One region of the Latilactobacillus sakei subsp. sakei DSM 20017 genome, then DNA from elsewhere that is predicted to be linked to it. Evidence: a T-box and tRNA genes for the amino acid it is inferred to sense, from the RefSeq annotation. Region 1 holds a T-box; the other holds one or more tRNA genes.
The links. The T-box of region 1 lies ahead of leuS (leucine--tRNA ligase). A T-box ahead of a tRNA ligase gene usually reads a tRNA of that ligase, here a tRNA-Leu.

Region 1 (9,999 bases):
TTTTTGAAAGTTTCCGTGGTGATGGCCTATGTGTTTCGACACCAACTGGCTCAACGGCTTACGGAAAATCAATTGGTGGGGCGGTCTTGCATCCACGATTAGAAGCGATGCAATTGACTGAAATTGCGTCGATTAATAATCGTGTTTACCGAACACTGGCCGCACCAATTGTGTTGCCTTCTGATGAGTGGTTACTTTTAAAACCCTCACGGACCAGCGATTACGTTGTGACGATTGATCAGTTTACGTTTAAGGATCGACCAATTGAATCAATGCAATTTAAAATTGCAAAAGAAAGAATACAATTTGCACGTTACCGACACACCCATTTCTGGGATCGCGTCGAAGATGCATTTATTGGGTCAAAACATGAAATTTGAGTGGCAATACACAGACAGCGAAGGCTGCATTTTACGTAATTTTTTAAGACGACATGAGATTTCTCGGAGTCAGCTATCGAAGATTAAATTCTCAGGTGGGCAGATTTTAGTGAATGGTCAGGAAGCCCATACCAATATTAGACTAGTTCAAAATGATGTGGTGACGGTTTATCTAGCGCCAGAAGTTGCGGTGGAACACGTGATTCCTGTGAAGGGTGATTTAAAAATTGCCTATGAGGATGATCATTTTCTGATTGTTGATAAACCAGCCTTTGTCGCTTCGCTACCGGCTCCCAACCATCCGAATAATACGATGGCCAATTTTGTGAAGCAGTATTTAATTGATGAACAAGCTGAAAGCCTCGCAGTCCATGTCGTCACGCGTTTGGACCGCGATACCAGTGGTTTGATGATGTTTACCAAGCATGGATTTGCGCACAGTTTGTTGGATCGGCAATTACAGTCGAAAGAATTGCAAAAAACGTATATCGCAATTGCTAGTGGTGATATGCGCGAGGATTTACCGCAACATGCGTGGATTGATCGTCCGATTAAACGCTCGGAAGAATTCTACATGCGACGGGTGGTCGGCGAAGGTGGTAAGCGGTCATTGACCGAATATTGGCAAGCCGCTCACGGTGATGGCGCCACACTCGTTAAATTGAAGTTACTAACAGGCCGGACACATCAGATTCGGGTCCATTTTGCATCGCTAGGGCATTCGCTAATTGGTGATAACCTCTACGGTGAATCTGATGATTTATTGCCGCGCCAAGCACTTCATTGCCGCCAATTGACGTTCTATCATCCATTTGAAGAACGAACAATTACGGTGAAAAGCCCGGTGCCAGCTGATTTTAGTGCTGTTTTAGCGCAACGCCAGTTTGATTTTGATGAAACAACACTCTAAAAATAAGCAAAAGGCCGTGATTTGGCGGTCTTTTTTTGTGTTTAATTTTAATAAAAAAACCTTAAACTTCTAATTTAAGTCGCATTCTAGATTTGAAATTAGTATACTAGAGAACGACTACGTTTCATGGAGGGATGGAGATTGTGTTAACTTTAAATGTGATTAAGGCAATTATTTTAGGGATTGTCGAAGGTTTTACGGAATGGTTACCGATTAGTTCAACGGGCCATTTAGTATTAGTAGGTAGTGTTTTAAAAATGGGCGAATCAAAAGCCTTTATGGATATGTTTAATTACGTCATTCAATTCGGTGCGATTTTGGCCGTTGTCGTCTTATACTTCCATAAATTGAACCCATTTTCACCGCAGAAGAATCAATTAGAGCAAAAGCAAACATGGACTTTATGGTTTAAGGTTATTTTGGCGGTTATTCCGTCAGTGATTATTGGTTTCCCATTGAATGATTGGATGGACGAACATTTAATGCAAAACTGGGTTGTCGCAAGTATGTTAATTTTATATGGTATTTTATTTATCGTTATTGAAAATCGCAATAAACAACGCACACCCAAATTTGCAGATTTAAATACGTTACCTTGGTTAACCGCCTTTTGGATTGGGTGTTTCCAAGCCTTATCAATTATTCCTGGGACATCACGTTCAGGCGCAACGATTTTAGGGGCGATTTTAATTGGGACATCACGTTTTGTTGGGGCTGAATTCTCATTCTTCATGGCAATTCCAACGATGATTGGGGTCAGCATCTTGAAGATTGGGAAGTTCTTCTACCAAGGCAATACCTTTACTGGTGATCAATCAATTATTTTATTGGTCGGGATGGTCGTCTCATTCATCATTTCAATCATTTCAATCAAGTTCTTGATGGGTTACATCAAGAAAAACGACTTCAAGGTTTTCGGTTGGTATCGGATTATCCTAGGGGTATTGGTATTAGGCGCAATGTTCTTATAAAAGTGCGTTTGAAACGGGTATATTCTGAGCATTAACCTGATTTGACGAATTAGCGATGGAATCGCTAGTTTGGCAAATAGCGTTAAGCGCAGGAATATGTTTCAAAAAGCACGTTTGAGTGCAAAGTGCGTTTAAAGCGGTTTGACTCTGAGCATTAGTCTAGCGTCGTGAATGAGCGACGAAGTCGATCGTTTGCGATGCGTAACTAAGCACAGGAGTCAGCTTTAAAAAGCACGTTTAAAATAAAAATTGGAGGTTTTCCCATGTTAATCAAAGAAGTTTGTGTCGAAAATTTCACCGAAATTCCGGCTGCCATTCGTAATGGTGCCAAACGAATTGAATTAAACGACAACTTAGCGGTTGGCGGCACCACTGTTAGTCGTGGTGTTATGGCTGAATCAGTACGTTATGCACATGAACATGATGTGCCAGTGATGGTCATGATTCGCCCCCGTGGTGGTAACTTTGTCTACAACGATCAAGAATTAAAAATTATGGAAGCTGATATTTTTTCAGCACAAGAATTAGGCGCTGACGGGATTGTTGTGGGTTGCTTAACACCTGACAATAAGATTGATGATGAAGCAATGGAAATGCTAATTGGCGCTGCCAATGGGATGCAAGTTGTTTTCCACATGGCTTTTGACGAATTAGCAGTAGCTGACCAAGCCGAAGCAATCGACTGGTTGGTTGAACATGATGTTAAACGGATTTTAACGCATGGTGGCCCATTAACGGCACCGTTAAATGAAGAACGTCTTCAAGAACTAGTGCGTTTAGCTGACGGTCGCTTAGGCATTTTACCAGGCGGTGGCATTACAGCGGAAAACGTTGCTGGTATTACTGAACGATTAAACGTGACAGAAGCACATGGCACTAAAATCGTTGGTTAATCCAAAAATTGAGTAATCAAAAAAGGTTTCCGGATAAAAATAACTTTTATCCGGAAACCTTTTTATTTTTTGATCACGGTCAGTAGTTGACCGACATCTTGGTTGACGCCTTGAAAGTGGCGAACTGCATAACGCTCAGGATTGAGGCGGGTTAAATCTGCAACTAAGTAGTGGATTTCTTCTTCCGATTTAAAAAAGTGATTATCAATGATAAAAAGTAATAAACCGCCCCGATTGAGACGGGATAAGACTTGATGGTAAGCCGAGATGGTCGTGTTAGGGAGCGTGACATCTTGAGAAGTCTCTGGTGAAAGTGAGCCAAGACTGAAGATCGCCGCTTGCACCTTTAAATCGGCGGGAAGAGCAGTGATGATTCGCTCGTGGCCTTGATTGATGAGGGATACCTGCTGGTTAAGATTGGCCGTTGTTAACCGTTTTTGACAAGTTGCCAACGCTTCTTTTTGAATATCGAAGCCATAAACATGGCCGTAATCGGCAACTTTTTCCGCTAGAAATAAAGTATCGTCGCCATAGCCAACAGTGGCGTCGATGACAACATCGCCTGGGCGAATGGCCTGGTCTAATAGGAAGTGGGCAAAAGAACTTGGCTGATCAAGTAGCATGATAAAAATCCCCTTTAATTACGATTTTTGCTGCAATAGGTGGTAGCTATCAAAATAATACCACGAAAGGCCTAATCCGGTTAAGGCTAACATGAAACCGGCTAAAACATCTGTGGGGTAGTGAACCTGCACGTAAATCCGGCTAATCCCAATGAGGAGCGTCAGTATTAAGCACAAACCAATTACTAGGTGCCGCCAATAGTGACTTTTAATCAGGTAAATGGCAATAATGCTTAATGAGCCAAAAAATAATAGGGCACCAGAAGAATGACCACTAGGAAAACTAAAGCCGCTAGCGACTACCAAATGATGCGCGCTAGGTCGGGGTCGAGCAACCCATTCTTTAATAATGTGGTTTAAACTACTGAAAACCGCCATATTGACTAATAAGAAGAGCGCAGCATTATTCTGGCGGATGAAGAGTAAGGTGAGCGTTGCTACGACTGTTAATCCCAGCATACTATAAGGATTACCTATGCTTGTGATAGCGATTGCTATAGTGGTTGTTAAAGGTGAAGCAACGCTACGAACGATATGAATGATGTGACTATCGAAAGTATTAATCCAAGTTGCTTGGTTTAAAAGACTGACTAAAATAATCATAAATAGTGAAAAGCCCACTATCATTGATGTGAGTTGTTGCTTTTGACGAGACATAGTGAACCCCTTTCAAATTCTATAATAACAATGTTAACGGTCTGTCGCCTTGAACTAATTTTAAATCGATTATTAACCGCTTATAACATATACGTTGTTTTATAGGATTATTAATATTATAATATATTTTAGATAAACTTAATAAAGATAGCTATTACTTTAAAGAAAATTTATATGGAGGTTTTTATGTTGAAAGAGACTAGAAAACAAAGAATCGCGACACAAAAAATAATTTTAAACCGTCAAAAAAAGGAACTACGGAATAAGAAAGTGCGGCATATGACGACTTTTGCAGGAGCTAGTTTCTTGATGGGGTCTGCGGTTGCACCTAGTCTCACGAGCGGTAAAGTTAAGGCAGCTGTTGAAACAGTGAGTGCCAACGAAACCAACCTCAATACAGCGACATCAAGCACAAGTAGTGTTGCTAATAGTACGACCTCAACAAGTAGTACTGACCAAGCAACAAGCAGCAGTCAAAGTCAATCAAGCCAAACAACAAGTAGTAGCCAAAGCCAATCACAACCAGTTGTGAAGCCCCAAGTGACTGAAAATGATGCGAATAAGGCAGCTACAGCTCAACCCAAACCAACACAAGCACAACCAGTTGTTGGCACACAAAATACGGGTGCTAATATCGCAACAGCCCAAGCCATTATGGCTTATTCATCAACCAGTGCATCAACTTTCATCAATTCAATTGCTAGCTCAGCACGTCAATTAGCAAGTGAAAATGATTTGTATGCTTCAGTAATGATTGCCCAAGCTTCTCTTGAATCAGGTTTTGGGAATAGCGCTTTAGGCAAAGCCCCTAACTACAACTTATTCGGTGTTAAAGGGAGTTACAACGGTAGCTCTGTCTACATGTTAACAAACGAAGATGATGGTCATGGTAATCTTTATCAAATCAACGCTGCTTTCCGTAAATATCCTTCATATTACCAATCACTACAAGATTACGTGCATGTTTTGAAGAATACTTCTTTTGGGTCAACACCTTATTATCAAGGGGCCTTCAAGAGCCACACAACAAGCTATCAAAATGCGACGCAATATCTTCAAGGTCGCTATGCCACAGCTACGAACTATGCAGCTAGTTTAAATCGCCTTATCCAACAATATAACTTAACGCAATATGATACACCTGCTACAAGTGGTAATAATGGTGGTACGGGCACAACACCAACGAACCCAACAACACCAACTAAACCAACGAATGGTGAAAAGTATACGGTTAAAGCTGGCGATTCAGTTTACGGCATCGCTAAACGTTATGGGATTTCAATGAGTACTTTAATTAGCTGGAATAACATTAAAAATAATATGATTCACCCTGGTGATGTCTTAATCGTTTCGGCTAACAAACCAACAACACCAACGAATCCGACGACACCAACCAACCCAACGAATCCAAAAAAACCAGCAAATGGTGAAAAATACACAGTTAAAGCCGGCGATTCAGTTTACGGCATTGCTAAGCGTTACGGTATTTCAATGAATACGTTAATTAGCTGGAATAACATTAAAAATAACATGATCCACCCGGGCGATGTTTTGATTGTTTCTGCTAAACAAACAACAAACCCAACAACACCAACGAATCCAACTAAACCGACAAATCCAACGAACCCAACAACACCGGCGAATAACCAAACTTACACGGTTAAGTCTGGCGATTCAGTTTGGGCAATCTCAAACCGCTATGGTGTTTCAATGGCGAACTTAGTGAAGTGGAATAATATCCGTAATAACTTCATCTATCCTGGTCAAAAATTAATTGTTGGTCAAAAATCAACGGGACAAACAACACCGCCAACAAATAACAACAACAATAGCAGTAGTAATAATAACAATGGCTCAACAACGACAACCGCTAAAACCTACAAGGTCAAAGCTGGTGATTCAGTATGGCGGATTTCACAACAATCAGGAATCTCAATGGCTGAATTGGTTCGTTTAAATAACATTAAAAATAATTTTATTTATCCAGGTCAAGTGTTAAAAGTCAGTGCTGGTAAAACAACAACTAACAATAACAACCAAACAACGCCTAATAAAACAAAGTCTTATACCGTTAAATCAGGTGATAGCCTATGGTCAATCGCTCAAAAAAATGGCACGACAATCAGTAAATTAAAGACTGCTAATGGATTACGTTCAGATTTAATCTTAGTTGGCCAAGTCTTGAAATTGAAGTAAGAGTTTGGTATGCTAAGAACAATTATTTAACGTTGAGAGGGATTAGTAGTTAAGTGAAACGTCCAGAGAGCGTGTGGTTAGTGCGAACACGTCGTTGAACTTAGCGAACTCACCTTTGAGTTTTCTATTGAAATCAAGTAGATAGAAACGTCAGCCACGTTACGGCCAGAGAGTTGTTCAGTTTGAACTGGGCAGAACTTAGGTGGCATCGCGGTCAATTCGTCCTATGGTATTTATACCATAGGACTTTTTTGACGTTAAGTGGATTAAAAAAGAGTGCGTCAAAAGTGTCTATACTTTTGAAAGTACGCTAAAAATAAGGAGTGTTTGATATGACTTACGATCATCGCGCAGTTGAACAAAAGTGGCAAGCCTACTGGCAATCACATAAATCTTTTAAAACAACAGAAGATAAAGATAAGAAAAATTTCTACGCATTAGATATGTTCCCATACCCATCAGGACAAGGGTTGCACGTTGGCCATCCTGAAGGCTATACGGCAACTGATATCTTGGCCCGGATGAAACGGATGCAAGGCTTCAACGTGTTGCACCCAATGGGTTGGGATGCATTCGGCTTACCTGCTGAACAATATGCGTTAGATACGGGGAATAACCCTGCTGATTTCACGCAAAAAAATATCAACACTTTCAAACGTCAAATCAATTCATTAGGCTTCTCATACGATTGGGATCGCGAAGTGAATACAACGGATCCTGATTTCTACAAATGGACCCAATGGATTTTTGAAAAAATGTACGAAAAAGGCTTGGCTTATGAAGCCGAAGTTGCTGTTAACTGGAGCCCAGATTTAGGGACAGTTGTGGCCAACGAAGAAGTGATCGACGGTAAAACTGAACGTGGTGGTTATCCTGTTTACCGGAAACCAATGCGTCAATGGATGTTGAAGATTACGGCTTATGCTGATCGTTTAATTGACGACTTAGACCTTGTTGATTGGCCTGAAAGTGTCAAGGATATGCAACGTAACTGGATTGGCCGCTCAAAAGGCGCTGAAGTTTCATTTGCTGTTGAAAACCATGACGCTAATATTGACGTCTTCACAACACGTGCCGACACAATGTTTGGTGTGAGTTACATCGTGATGGCCCCAGAACACAAATTAGTGGCTGACATCACAACGCCTGAACAAAAAGCTGCCGTTGATGCATACTTAAAAGAAATCGAACACAAGAGTGATCTTGAACGGACTGATTTGGCTAAGGACAAAACAGGTGCCTTTACGGGTGCTTATGCCATCAATCCAGTGAACGGCGAACGTTTACCAATCTGGATTTCAGATTACGTTTTAGCTTCATACGGGACTGGTGCTGTCATGGCCGTTCCTGCACATGACCCTCGCGATTGGGAATTTGCCAAGAAATTCGGTTTACCATTGAAACCAGTTGTTTCAGGCGGTAACCCTGAAGAAGCTGTTCACACAGAACCTGGTGTAATGATTAATTCAGATTTTTTAGATGGCTTAGACAAACAAGCTGCTATCGACAAGATGATTCCATGGTTGGTTGAACACAAAGTGGGTCATGAACAAATCAGTTATAAATTACGTGACTGGTTATTCTCACGTCAACGCTACTGGGGTGAACCAATTCCAATTATTCATTGGGAAGATGGCACAACATCTGTCGTTCCAGAAGATCAATTGCCACTTGAGTTACCATTAACAAGTGATATCAAACCTTCTGGTACTGGTGAAAGTCCACTTGCGAACTTAACAGACTGGTTAAACGTGACGGACGAAAATGGTCGTAAAGGCCGTCGTGAAACGAATACAATGCCACAATGGGCTGGTAGTTCATGGTATTACCTCCGTTATATCGATCCTAAGAACCCTGATAAATTGGCTGATTTTGACAAGTTGAAGGACTGGTTACCAGTTGACATGTACATCGGTGGTGCAGAACATGCTGTTCTTCATTTACTATATGTTCGTTTCTGGCACAAATTCTTGTATGATATCGGTGTCGTCCCAACGAAGGAACCATTCCAACATCTATACAATCAAGGGATGATTTTAGGCGATAACCACGAAAAAATGTCTAAATCAAAAGGGAACGTTGTTAACCCTGATGATGTTGTTGATCGTTTTGGTGCTGATACATTACGTCTATACGAAATGTTTATGGGCCCATTAGATGCTTCAATTTCATGGAGTGAAAAGGGCTTAGCTGGCGCTCGTAAATTCTTGGACCGTGTATGGCGTTTATACACAGAAGAAGATACGGACGAAAACGACCAACTTTCAAGTAAGATTGTCGCTGACAACAACGATCAATTGAAGAAGGTTTACAACGAAACCGTTAAGAAAGTCACAGAAGACTTCGAAAGCATGCACTTTAACGTGGCCATTTCACAATTGATGGTCTTCATCAACGATGCTTATAAAGCAGATACATTCCCACGTGAATATGCTGAAGGCTTCGTGAAATTATTAGCCCCAATCGCACCACATATGATGGAAGAATTATGGGCAATGCTTGGTCATGATGATTCAATCAGCTATGTTGATTGGCCAACATTTGACCCAGCAGCATTTATTGCTAATGAAGTGGAAGTCATCTTCCAAGTTAACGGTAAGTTAAAGGCCAAAGTAACAGTGGCTAAAGACACACCGAAGGAAGAATTAGAAGCGATGGCAAAGGCCAACGAAAAAGTAGCCGAATTTATCGCAGATAAGACAGTCCGTAAAGTGATTGCCATTCCAAACAAATTGGTAAATATTGTAGCGAATTAGAGTGCGTTCAAGCTCGGTCAACTTTTGAGCATTATCAGAGGGAAGCGAATAAGCGACGCAGTCGGTTGTTTGATTCACTGGGATAAGCGCAGAAAGTTAGCTTGAAAAGCACGATTCAAAAAGGACAGACAAATTCAATTTTGTCTGTCCTTTTTTCTTATCTAAAGTTAATAGTTAGGAACCTAACAAATACTATTGATCTACAAAACCTTATTTAATAGTATTCTAAAATGATAAAAAGATTAGAAAAGACATTGATTTTCTTCTTTTTTTATTATACGATGATAAGTAAATTTAGATTGTCGGGTTAACCAACAATGGGAATACCTAAATAGAAGGGTTTGAGGAGAATGAAACGGAATTTAAATGCCCGTCAGATGCAGATGATTGCATTAGGTGGGACAATCGGATGGGGGCCAATACGACGATTAAATGGACAGGGCCTTCTGTCTTAATCGCTTATGGCATTGCCGGTCTATTATTGTACTTAATCATGCGCGCTTTGGGGGAAATGTTGTACGTTGATCCAGATACGGGATCGTTTGCGAAATTTGCAACGGAATATATGCACCCCATTTTTGGTTATTTGACAGCTTGGAGTAATGTTTTCCAA
Region 2 (9,999 bases), 120 kb from region 1:
TCAAGCAAGTGGCTTAGCCCATGCGGATGCCTTAACAATGGCGTATGCAACGTTAGGGATGATCCAACTCTTCCACGCATTCAACGTTAAATCAGTCCATCAATCAATCTTTACAGTTGGCTTCTTTAAGAATAAAGCCTTCAACTGGGCTGTTTTAGCTTCATTTATCTTATTAGCCGCAACAATCATGATTCCAGGGCTCAATGGCTTATTCCATGTCTCACACCTTGATTTATATCAATGGGGGATTGTATTAGCAGCTTCATTCATGCTAGTAGTCATCGTTGAAATCGTGAAGTTCTTCCAAAGAAGAGCTGCTAAATAATTTAATAAAAGACCGTGATAGGCTGATGCTTAAAAAGAAATAGAATGAATAAGGTACTAACGACAAAAGTTATTCTTGTCCTTGGTGCCTTATTTAATTGTTACCTGATTGAAACGTGCTTTTTGAAACTGTCTTCTGTGCTTAGCGACGTATTGCAAATAACCGATTATATCGGTTATTCACAACACGATGCTAATGCTCGAAGTCAAATGCGTTTCAAACGCACTCTTGCAAGCCGATACCAGAATTAGTATACTGAAGCATAGGAAACTAGGAGGATTAACATGAATAAAACACAACAAAAGTTGGCTAAATACGGCCAAGCTGTTAACGATTTAATCGACAACACTGAAAAAGTGCAAGAAGGCATGAGTAAATATTTCGTCCCTTTAAAAGCGGCCGTTGCTGATGGTAAGTTAGCTGAAATGAGCGAACAAGATTACCAAAAGACAGCCCAAATCTTCAGAGACGGTGTGGATCAATACCACGAATTCTTAGCACAATTTAAGACAGCCGTTGCCCCAGCTCGTTTAATGGGTAACAACCAACGTTTAATCGGTGCTTATACTGATTTCGTTCAAGGTTGCGAAGATTTAATTACAAGCATGCATGATGATCAAACAGTTGATATGCAAGCTTTTGCTGCTTCAGAAATGAACCAAGACAAAGCAACAGAACGAATTTCTAAGTATATCCAAAACATCTCAAAAATTGCTTAGATCAACTCATGACAGTTCCCAAGACGGGTGCTGTTTTTTTATTGAAGATAAAGGTAGGGACGCACATGACTGATATTCAACAACTTGTCACCAAACAACTGACGCAATATCGACCACAACAAATTAATGCCGTGTTAACCTTATTAGACGAAGGTAACACCGTACCGTTTGTGGCGCGGTATCGTAAGGAACGAACGGGTAGTTTAGACGAAGTTCAAATTCGCGAAATCGAACACACCTTCCAATACTTAACAACGCTTGAAAAACGGAAGACCGATATTATCAAGAATATTGCCGAACAAGCTAAGTTAACGCCGGCTTTACAAAAGCAAATCGAAGCCGCTAGCCAATTACAAGTGCTTGAGGATTTATACCTGCCTTATAAGCAAAAACGGCGGACAAAGGCGACGATTGCTAAAGAAGCTGGGTTAGAACCGTTTGCCAACCTGATTGCGCAATTACCGAACTTTTCAGAACAAGTCCTCCTGGAAAAAGCGGCCGATTATCTTAACCCAGACCAAAAGATTACCGATACAGATGCTGTTTTAGCGGGTGTACACGAAATTATCGCTGAAAATATTAGTGAAACAGCTACTTTCCGAGACTGGACACGACAATATACCCGTCAAAACGGGCAAATTGTAAGTCAGGTGAAAGATGCTGATAGCGATGATAAGCAAGTTTATCAAATCTATTATGATTTCTCAGCACCGATTAATAAGATTGCGGAACATCAATATTTAGCGATTAATCGTGGCGAACACGAAGGTATCTTGAAGGTGAAGCTAGAAGTTGCCGAAAATATGATTGTTGGTCATATTGCTCAAGCCGTTATTCACGGTCAAGACTCAGCTGCCGCCCAAATTATTAAGACGGCTATTGAAGATGCCTATAAACGGTTCATTGGCCCGGCCATTGAACGTGAATTGCGGAAGCAGTTAAAAGAAAAGGCTGATCAACAAGCAATTGCCGTCTTTGGCGATAATTTAAAGCATCTTTTATTACAACCGCCTTTGAAAGGCAAAGTTGTTTTAGGCTTTGACCCTGCTTACCGAACAGGCTGTAAATTAGCCGTTGTCGATGGGACTGGGAAATTTCTAGATAAATTAGTGATCTATCCGCATAAACCAGCTGCAGCGCCTAAACGAGCAGCAGCTGCCGATGAATTCAAGCAATTCCTTGAAAAATATAATGTTGAAATGATTGCAATCGGGAATGGGACTGCTAGTCGTGAATCTGAAGAATTTGTGGCATCAGTTTTAAAAACCATTTCCCGGGAAATCTTTTACGTGATTGTCAACGAAGCAGGGGCTTCCGTTTATTCAGCAAGTGATACAGCGCGGGCTGAATTCCCAGATCTACATGTTGAAGAGCGGAGTGCGATTAGTATCGCACGGCGCTTACAAGATCCCTTAGCAGAATTGATTAAGATTGATCCACAAGCAGTCGGTGTCGGGCAATACCAACACGATGTTGCCCAAAAGGAATTGACGACGCAATTAGACGTAGTCATTGAAGATGTTGTCAATAGCGTAGGGGTTAACTTGAACACCGCTAGTCCACAACTCTTACAACATATTTCTGGGTTATCAGCGACGACTGCCCAAAATATTGTCCAATACCGTAACGAAAACGGCTTATATCAAAAACGCAGTGAATTGAAGAAAGTGCCGCGCTTAGGCCCTAAGGCATTCGAACAAGCCGTTGGGTTCTTGCGAATCATCGGTGGCGACAACCCATTAGACAATACGGATATTCATCCTGAAAGCTATCCAGTAGCCAAGGCGATTTTAAAATCGTTGGGTGTCACTTTGGAGGCTTTAGGAACACCAGAATTATCAGCAGCAATTAAGCAATTAACAGTGACTGATTTGGCGACCGAATTAGCGGTCGGCTCTGAAACACTTGAAGATATCTTAAGCGGTTTACAAAAACCAGGTCGGGATTTGCGGGATCAAATGACAGCACCACTGCTACGGCATGATGTCTTAACCCTCGCCGATTTGAAACCGAACATGGCCCTAGAAGGAACCGTGCGGAATGTCATTGATTTCGGTGCTTTTGTGGATATCGGTGTTAAACATGATGGCTTAGTTCATATTTCGCAATTGGCCAATCACTTTGTTAAACATCCATCTGATGAAGTTTCAGTCGGTGATGTTGTTCAGGTTTGGGTCTTAAGCGTCGATCAAGAACGTGAACGGGTTCAATTGACGATGAAGGCGCCTAAAGCAACTGATTAATGATGACGGATCAAGAATTAACGCAACTCATTCAAAATATTTCAGTAACCACGTTTAATCGTCCGTTTAGTCACCAGGCAAACTTTAATCGACGCTTAAAAACAACAGGGGGTCGTTATCATCTGCAAGACCACCACATCGACATTAACCCGTTGATGGTTGCCCAAGGACAGGCTGTTTTAGAAGGCATTATTAAACATGAGCTGTGTCATTACCACCTGCATTTATTGCACCGTGGGTATCGGCATCGAGACCATGATTTTAAGCGGCTTTTACAACAGGTTGGTGGTGCGCGCTTTGCACCACCGGTCACGGCTAAAAAGGCACCACAAAAACGACTAGCCTATCAATGCACCAAATGTGGCCAGTTGTATCAACGACAACGGCATATCAATACAACGCGTTATGTCTGTCGTCGTTGCCATGGTCATTTAAAATTAGTAAAAGAAATTTAAAAAAAGAAGTGTGCCATAAGTATTGAGAGATTAAAAACAGGCCCTGAGACAAAAATAATTTTGTCCCAGGGCCTGTTTTTTTAAACTTGTCGGAGCGTTTGGTTTTGTGTCACAAAGCCTAATTTTTGATAGAGTTGCAGGGCGGATTGGTTATTGCCCAAGACGGTTAGCTCCAAAAAGGCGAGTTGTTTTTCTTTTTGCCAAGTACGGGCTTTTGCAAGTAACGCCGTTGCAATTCCTTGGCGACGATAGTCAGGATGGACGTATAATGCAGTGACGTAGGCAAATTGATGGCTGATAAAGAGATTGGAAGGACTAGTTTGTGCTGTGGTAACGTGACAAAAACCCGTTATCTGATCCTGATTGCGAGTGATATAGACAGTTTGGCGTTTGTCTTCAACCATCATTTTCCAGGTGAAGAAATCAGGACTGCTCTTTTCTTGATAATTAGTCGGCTGGAATGCGTGCATTTCAGTTGTTAAAGCTTGATAAAGCGTTGTTAAGGCACCAATATCGGTTAAATTAGCGGTTTCGATAAACATTTTTGGCCTCCAGAGCGATTTTTTGTTGACTTCAATTCGGGTTTCTCTTATACTAATGTACGTGGCTTAAAGTCATAAAGCAAGTATCGCGGGTGTGGCGGAATGGCAGACGCGCAAGATTAAGGATCTTGTCGGGAATTTTCCCGGTGGAAGTTCGAGTCTTCTCACCCGCATATGATAACAAGTTAAACGATACCGTTAGCGGTGTCGTTTTTTTGTGTCCTAATTAAGTTTGAGAATTGAATTCAATTTCGTAAATCGCTATAATGGGCAATAAGTTAATGGGAGAGGTAAGTAGAGATGACACGTAATTCATCAGCGTATAAGATCAGCATTCTAGCGATTCTAACGGCATTGTTAATGATTCAAAGTTTTGTGCCGATGGTTGGTTATATTTATATTCTACCAGGGTTACCCGGCGTCACCACGATGCATTTAACCGTCATCATTGGGGCGATTATTTTAGGTACTCGTGGCGGCGCAACTCTAGGCGCAATCTGGGGGACATTATCCCTGATTCACGCCTATACAGCGCCAGTCGATGCATTAACCTTATTGATCTTCCAAAACCCGGTAATTGCTATTTTACCGCGTTTGATGGTGGGGTTAGTCGCCGGATTATTATATCAACACTTACACAATACTAAAGCGGGGCAACGGGGCTCGATGGCAATCGCCGCTTTTTTTGGGACCATCGTTAATACGACGTTAGTTATTCTATTGACGTGGGCCTTTTATAGCCAACAAGCAGCCGGTATTTATAAAACGGATGTCAGTCACTTAATTATCGTGATGTTGAGTGCTGTGGCGATTAACGCTTTGATGGAAATAGCCTTAGCGGTGATTGTGACACCGTTTGTAGCTAAACCATTGTTAAGGTTTAAACGCGAATAAAAAAGAGTCGGGACAAAAGTAATTTTTGTCCCGACTCTTTTTTTAGTGATTAGTCTAATTGTTTTTGAACTTTCTTAGCTTGAGCAGTGACCGTATTGATATTGACCTTAGCGATTTCTGCTTGTTGGTAGATGGCACTATAATATTGATTTAAGCGGTTGATAGGTGCCGCTAAATCGTCTGCGTGTGCATCAGCTGATGTGTGATCGGCATAAAAGTCGGTTTCAGCAGTGGTGGCCGCGTCGTAGAAATTAGAAAGTGTCGTGTAATCAAGTGCAGACAGCTTCAAGCTCTGATTTAAATCCTTGATGAATTCAATTGGTAATTCATCACTTTCTTGATTAGCAATTTTAATCAAACGCTTAACAACTGGCTTTAATTCAGCTTGTTGTGCCTTGAGTGTGTCATAAGCTGCGGTTCGTGTTGCGGCAGTTTGCGCAATTTTAGAGCCCTTAACCTCTAAAAGATTTTGATCAGGGTATTTTTCTTGAATCTTAAGATAACTATCAGGCACCCCTTGACCAGCATTCTCTAAGGTACTAAGCGCTGTTTGTTGCGTTTTAGAAATCTGTAAAATAGTGTTGAGGTCGTCTTTGACCTGTTGTTTCGTATCAAGTGGTTTTTCGCAACCAGCAAGTAGAAATAGTAGTCCCAAAATGGGGAGTAATCGTTTTAGTATTTTTAGCATTGTCAGGCACTCCAGTAGTTAAATTCGTTAACTTCATCTTAGCGTAAATCAGTCTAAAAGCCAACCGTTTACCATGGTGGATGACGGAAAAACGTCAATTTAATGGAAAGTATAAAAGTTCGGTTATCGTAGAAAGAAAACGGTTTATTTTTTAGTGTTTAGGGTTGTTTCTCTTTTTTTCATGTGTTACACTATGCTTGTACTTTTTGACAGGTTATGGTTCGAATGTTTCCAAAAGAACTTTCTTCCATCGCACCGACAGAAATACACAAATTTATAACGTGTCTAACGACACAAGGAGGAGTTTTCTCATGGAAAACGGAACTGTAAAATGGTTTAACGCAGAAAAAGGTTATGGCTTTGTAACTCGCGAAGATGGTAGTGATGTATTCGTACATTTCTCAGCTATCCAAGGTGAAGGCTACAAGACTCTTGAAGAAGGTCAAAGCGTTTCTTTCGATATCGAAGAAAGCGATCGTGGACCACAAGCCGTTAACGTAAACAAAAACTAATTTATAAATATTAGTCGTGGATCAACTGTCAATCAGTTGGTCCTTTTTTTATGGCTAAAGAAAGGCGGCAGGATGTTAGCTTATCAAATGATTGCCCCAAATGAGCGGGAGAATTACTTACCTTATTTACGATTAGCAGATGAAGAAGTCGGCATGATTCGTCGTTATTTAAACGAGGGTCAGCTCTATAGCATTCACTTAGCCGGCCAATCAACCGTAATTGGCGTTATGCATGTGACGTTTGTTGACCAAACACAAGTTGAATTGAAAAATATCGCCTTATTGCCAGCTTATCGGAATCAAGGTTATGGGCAACAAGCGCTCAACGATTTGAAACAGATGATGGTTGACTTAGGGTACCAGACATTACTAGTGGGCACCGGGGATGGTAGCTTGGCAGCAATCGGCTTTTATCTGCGCCAAGGGTTTCGTTTCGATCATATTCGTAAAAACTTTTTTGAACAATATCAAGCACCAATTATTGAAAATGGGATTCGATTGCAGGACATGGTGGTGTTGAGTCAACCACTATAAGAGGCCAACATAAAAAGGACTAGGACAAAAAAATGCTTTTAGTCCTAGTCCTTTTTATCATTAATCCTTTTAAATTAAGTCTGAAGGTTGTTCAAATGGGTAAACAAAACCCCATTGTGCGCGGGCGTCGGTCATAATGTCCATGACGTCGCTTGTTAGGGCGAGTGTGTCATTTTCTTGATGACTACGAACAACTTCTTGGAAGTCGTGTAATTCGTAGTTCATAGCGTTGGTAGCATCGCCCGCTTGGATGATTTGAGTAGTCCCATCAGGGAAGGTCAATTGGGCCTTATCTGGTCGTGGATAATCATCGACCGTTACGTAGCCTTTTTCATAAACGAGGACGCCTTGTTTAGGCATCTTCGCGTGAAGGTTAAGGGTCACGGTCACCATTTCTTGATGAGCATTGTTAAGAAGGAGTGTTGATTGTTGATCGACACCGAATTCTGATGGGACCCACTGGGTGGCAATCAATTCTGGTTTAGCACTCAGCATCCGCCGGGCAAATGCGAGGGCGTAAACACCGATATCTAACATTGCGCCACCGGCTAATTCGGGATTGAAAAAGCGATTAGTTGGATCGAGTTCTTTGTAGCTCCCGAAAGTGACTTGAATTGATTTTAAAGCGCCTAAATCTTGGGCAACTTGTTGACGTTCAATTTCTGCAAAAAGTGGCATATGATAAATCGTCATGGCTTCAGCCAAGATTAAATGTTTTTCGGCCGCTAGTGCTTTAGCCGCATTTAATTCGCGACGGTTCATTGTGATGGCTTTTTCGCAAAAGACATGTTTACCAGCGTTTAAGCTCGCCATAATCCCATCAAAGTGATAGTTGTGAGGTGTGGCGACGTAGATAATATCAATGGCAGGGTCGGCCAACATCTCAGCGTAGCTACCATAAGCATGGGGAATATGATACTGTTGGGTGAAGGCGTTTGCCTTTTCTAATGAACGAGAAGCAGCACCATAGATTTGGCCGTCCGGTTGGTTGAAGTAAGTTGCAAAACTACCGGCAATATTGCCTAGACCCATAATGCCCCAGTTAAGAGTTGTCAAATAAATCAGTCCTTTACTATCGTAATCGGTTCCAAACGATATTATAACAATAAAAAACAAAATAGGAATTAAAGGTAATTAAGCAGATTAAGCATTGGTCTTCGAGGTAATTTTGTGTACAATATAAAGTAGATTGAACGAAGTAGAGGCAGATTAGTGGCGAAGAAGAAAAAACGGCGCACGACCAAAAAATGGTACAACACTAAAAAGAGACAACCGACAGAATGGCTAGTCGTCCTGTTGGGCGTTTTATTTGCTCTGGGAGTTGGGTTAGTATATATTCAATACACCGGTGCACAAACTCAGGAACGCTTAGCCAATGAGGCCAAACAAGAAGAATTAGCTAAAGTGAAGAAGAAAAAAGAATTCATTAATCAATTAGCACCCTATGCACAAGAATTACAACAAAAATACCATGTGCTTTCTAGTGTTACACTGGCCCAAGCCATCTTAGAAAGTGATTGGGGCAAAAGCTCACTTGCAGCGGATTACCATAACTATTTTGGGATTAAAGGCGATGACCCGGATAATACCAAAGAGATGACCACTAAGGAATACTTGAACGGCCAATGGGTGACGACTACCGCGCGCTTTCGCGTTTACCGTGACTATCGCGAGTCTATGTTAGATCACGTTTTACTCTTTGCGCACGGGACCTCTTGGGATCATAATCATTATCAACACGTTGTGGCAGCCACCAATTATACACAGGCTGCCCAAGCGCTCAAGCAAGATGGTTATGCAACGGATCCTAATTATCCGGAGAAGTTAATCGAACTCGTCAAGACCTATCGATTGGACCAATTTGATTGATAAACACTATAAATAATCTTGTTTATGATAATAAATCTTGAAAAGTCTTAATTAAAGTTGTCGCTAGCTTTTATTTGTGGTAACCTATTTTTAATTCAATTTCAGAAAACAAGGGAGTGCTAGGTGTGCGGTTATTAGAGGAACGTATTAAAAAAGATGGTCAGGTTTTAGGAGAAGATGTATTGAAGGTTGACAACTTCTTAAATCATCAAGTTGATCCAGAACTCATGGCAGCGATGGGTGAAGAGTTTAAGCGATTATTTGAAGGTGCCCCAATTACTAAAATCCTAACGGTTGAATCATCAGGCATTGCCCCAGCAGTCTTTTCTGGCCTTGCTTTCCACGTTCCCGTTGTTTTTGCACGTAAGCACAAGAGTTTAACACTCCAAGATAATATGTATAGCGCAACTGTTTATTCATATACGAAGAAAGTTAACAACCACATTTCAATTTCTAAGAAATTCTTGAACGAAAACGATCGTGTTTTAGTGATTGATGATTTCTTAGCAAACGGTCAAGCAGTTGAAGGCTTATTAGAAATTATCGACCAAGCTGGTGCCCAACTCGAAGGGGTCGGCATTGTCATCGAAAAAACATTCCAAAAGGGTCGCGAGTTATTAGACCAACGCGGCATTCACGTTGAATCATTAGCACGGATTGCTGCTTTTGAACAAGGCGAAGTGGTCTTCCTAGACGAAAATAACGAAAATTAATTTGAAAAAGAGGCTGGGACAAAAGTAAAATTTGTCTCAGCCTCCTTTTTGATATCCGTACTTTAATAGTCTAAACGTGTTCTATAAGTCATATCCTTCCGGTTAACCCTGAATGTCAAACGATTGCTTACAGCAATCATTCACCATTCTGTGTTAATCCTCGGGATATCCCGACTTATGGCACACTCCCTTTTTTTGTGCGAAAAATATCAAGATTTAGTTAAAGTACTAGGTAGTTAGGGATAGAATTCGCTATAATAGAAGTATCTGAGAATTGAAGTCATGTGCATAAGAAAGTAGGTAGAAAGATGCCAGTTATTTATCCGGGTCAAACGATTGGAATTATTGGAAATGATCAACGTGCGTACAAGTTGGCTTTAAAAGCTAAGGAAATGGGCTACCGCGTTGCGGCAATTGTCACCGAACAGACACAAGATTCATCATTAGCCGCAGTACTTGATATTCAGATTGAAGGCGATCCACAGCAATACGAAACACTCGCACG

Region 2: it encodes a tRNA-Leu, which carries the amino acid that the T-box ahead of leuS (leucine--tRNA ligase) is inferred to sense. The anticodon was not compared.

The regions. Positions count from the first base shown of each region.
Region 1 is NZ_AP017929.1:1,016,340-1,026,338, forward strand. It holds gene LEUCM_RS05085 (NAD kinase) at 1-380, shown strand, start outside; gene LEUCM_RS05090 (RluA family pseudouridine synthase) at 370-1,290, shown strand; gene LEUCM_RS05095 (undecaprenyl-diphosphate phosphatase) at 1,425-2,261, shown strand; gene LEUCM_RS05100 (copper homeostasis protein CutC) at 2,525-3,154, shown strand; gene mnmM (tRNA 5-(aminomethyl)-2-thiouridylate-methyltransferase MnmM) at 3,217-3,777, opposite strand; gene LEUCM_RS05110 (phosphatase PAP2 family protein) at 3,796-4,434, opposite strand; gene LEUCM_RS05115 (LysM peptidoglycan-binding domain-containing protein) at 4,621-6,630, shown strand; T-box leader at 6,654-6,860, shown strand; gene leuS (leucine--tRNA ligase) at 6,963-9,386, shown strand; partial or broken gene LEUCM_RS05125 (amino acid permease) at 9,737-9,999, shown strand, end outside.
Region 2 is NZ_AP017929.1:892,911-902,909, forward strand. It holds gene LEUCM_RS04425 (cation-translocating P-type ATPase) at 1-325, shown strand, start outside; gene LEUCM_RS04430 (hypothetical protein) at 610-1,044, shown strand; gene LEUCM_RS04435 (Tex family protein) at 1,110-3,287, shown strand; gene LEUCM_RS04440 (SprT family protein) at 3,290-3,742, shown strand; gene LEUCM_RS04445 (GNAT family N-acetyltransferase) at 3,823-4,284, opposite strand; tRNA gene LEUCM_RS04450 (tRNA-Leu) at 4,373-4,457, shown strand; gene LEUCM_RS04455 (ECF transporter S component) at 4,585-5,178, shown strand; gene LEUCM_RS04460 (hypothetical protein) at 5,228-5,866, opposite strand; gene LEUCM_RS04465 (cold-shock protein) at 6,178-6,378, shown strand; gene LEUCM_RS04470 (GNAT family N-acetyltransferase) at 6,451-6,912, shown strand; gene LEUCM_RS04475 (Gfo/Idh/MocA family protein) at 6,982-7,968, opposite strand; gene LEUCM_RS04480 (glycoside hydrolase family 73 protein) at 8,125-8,781, shown strand; gene LEUCM_RS04485 (xanthine phosphoribosyltransferase) at 8,907-9,494, shown strand; gene LEUCM_RS04490 (ATP-grasp domain-containing protein) at 9,803-9,999, shown strand, end outside.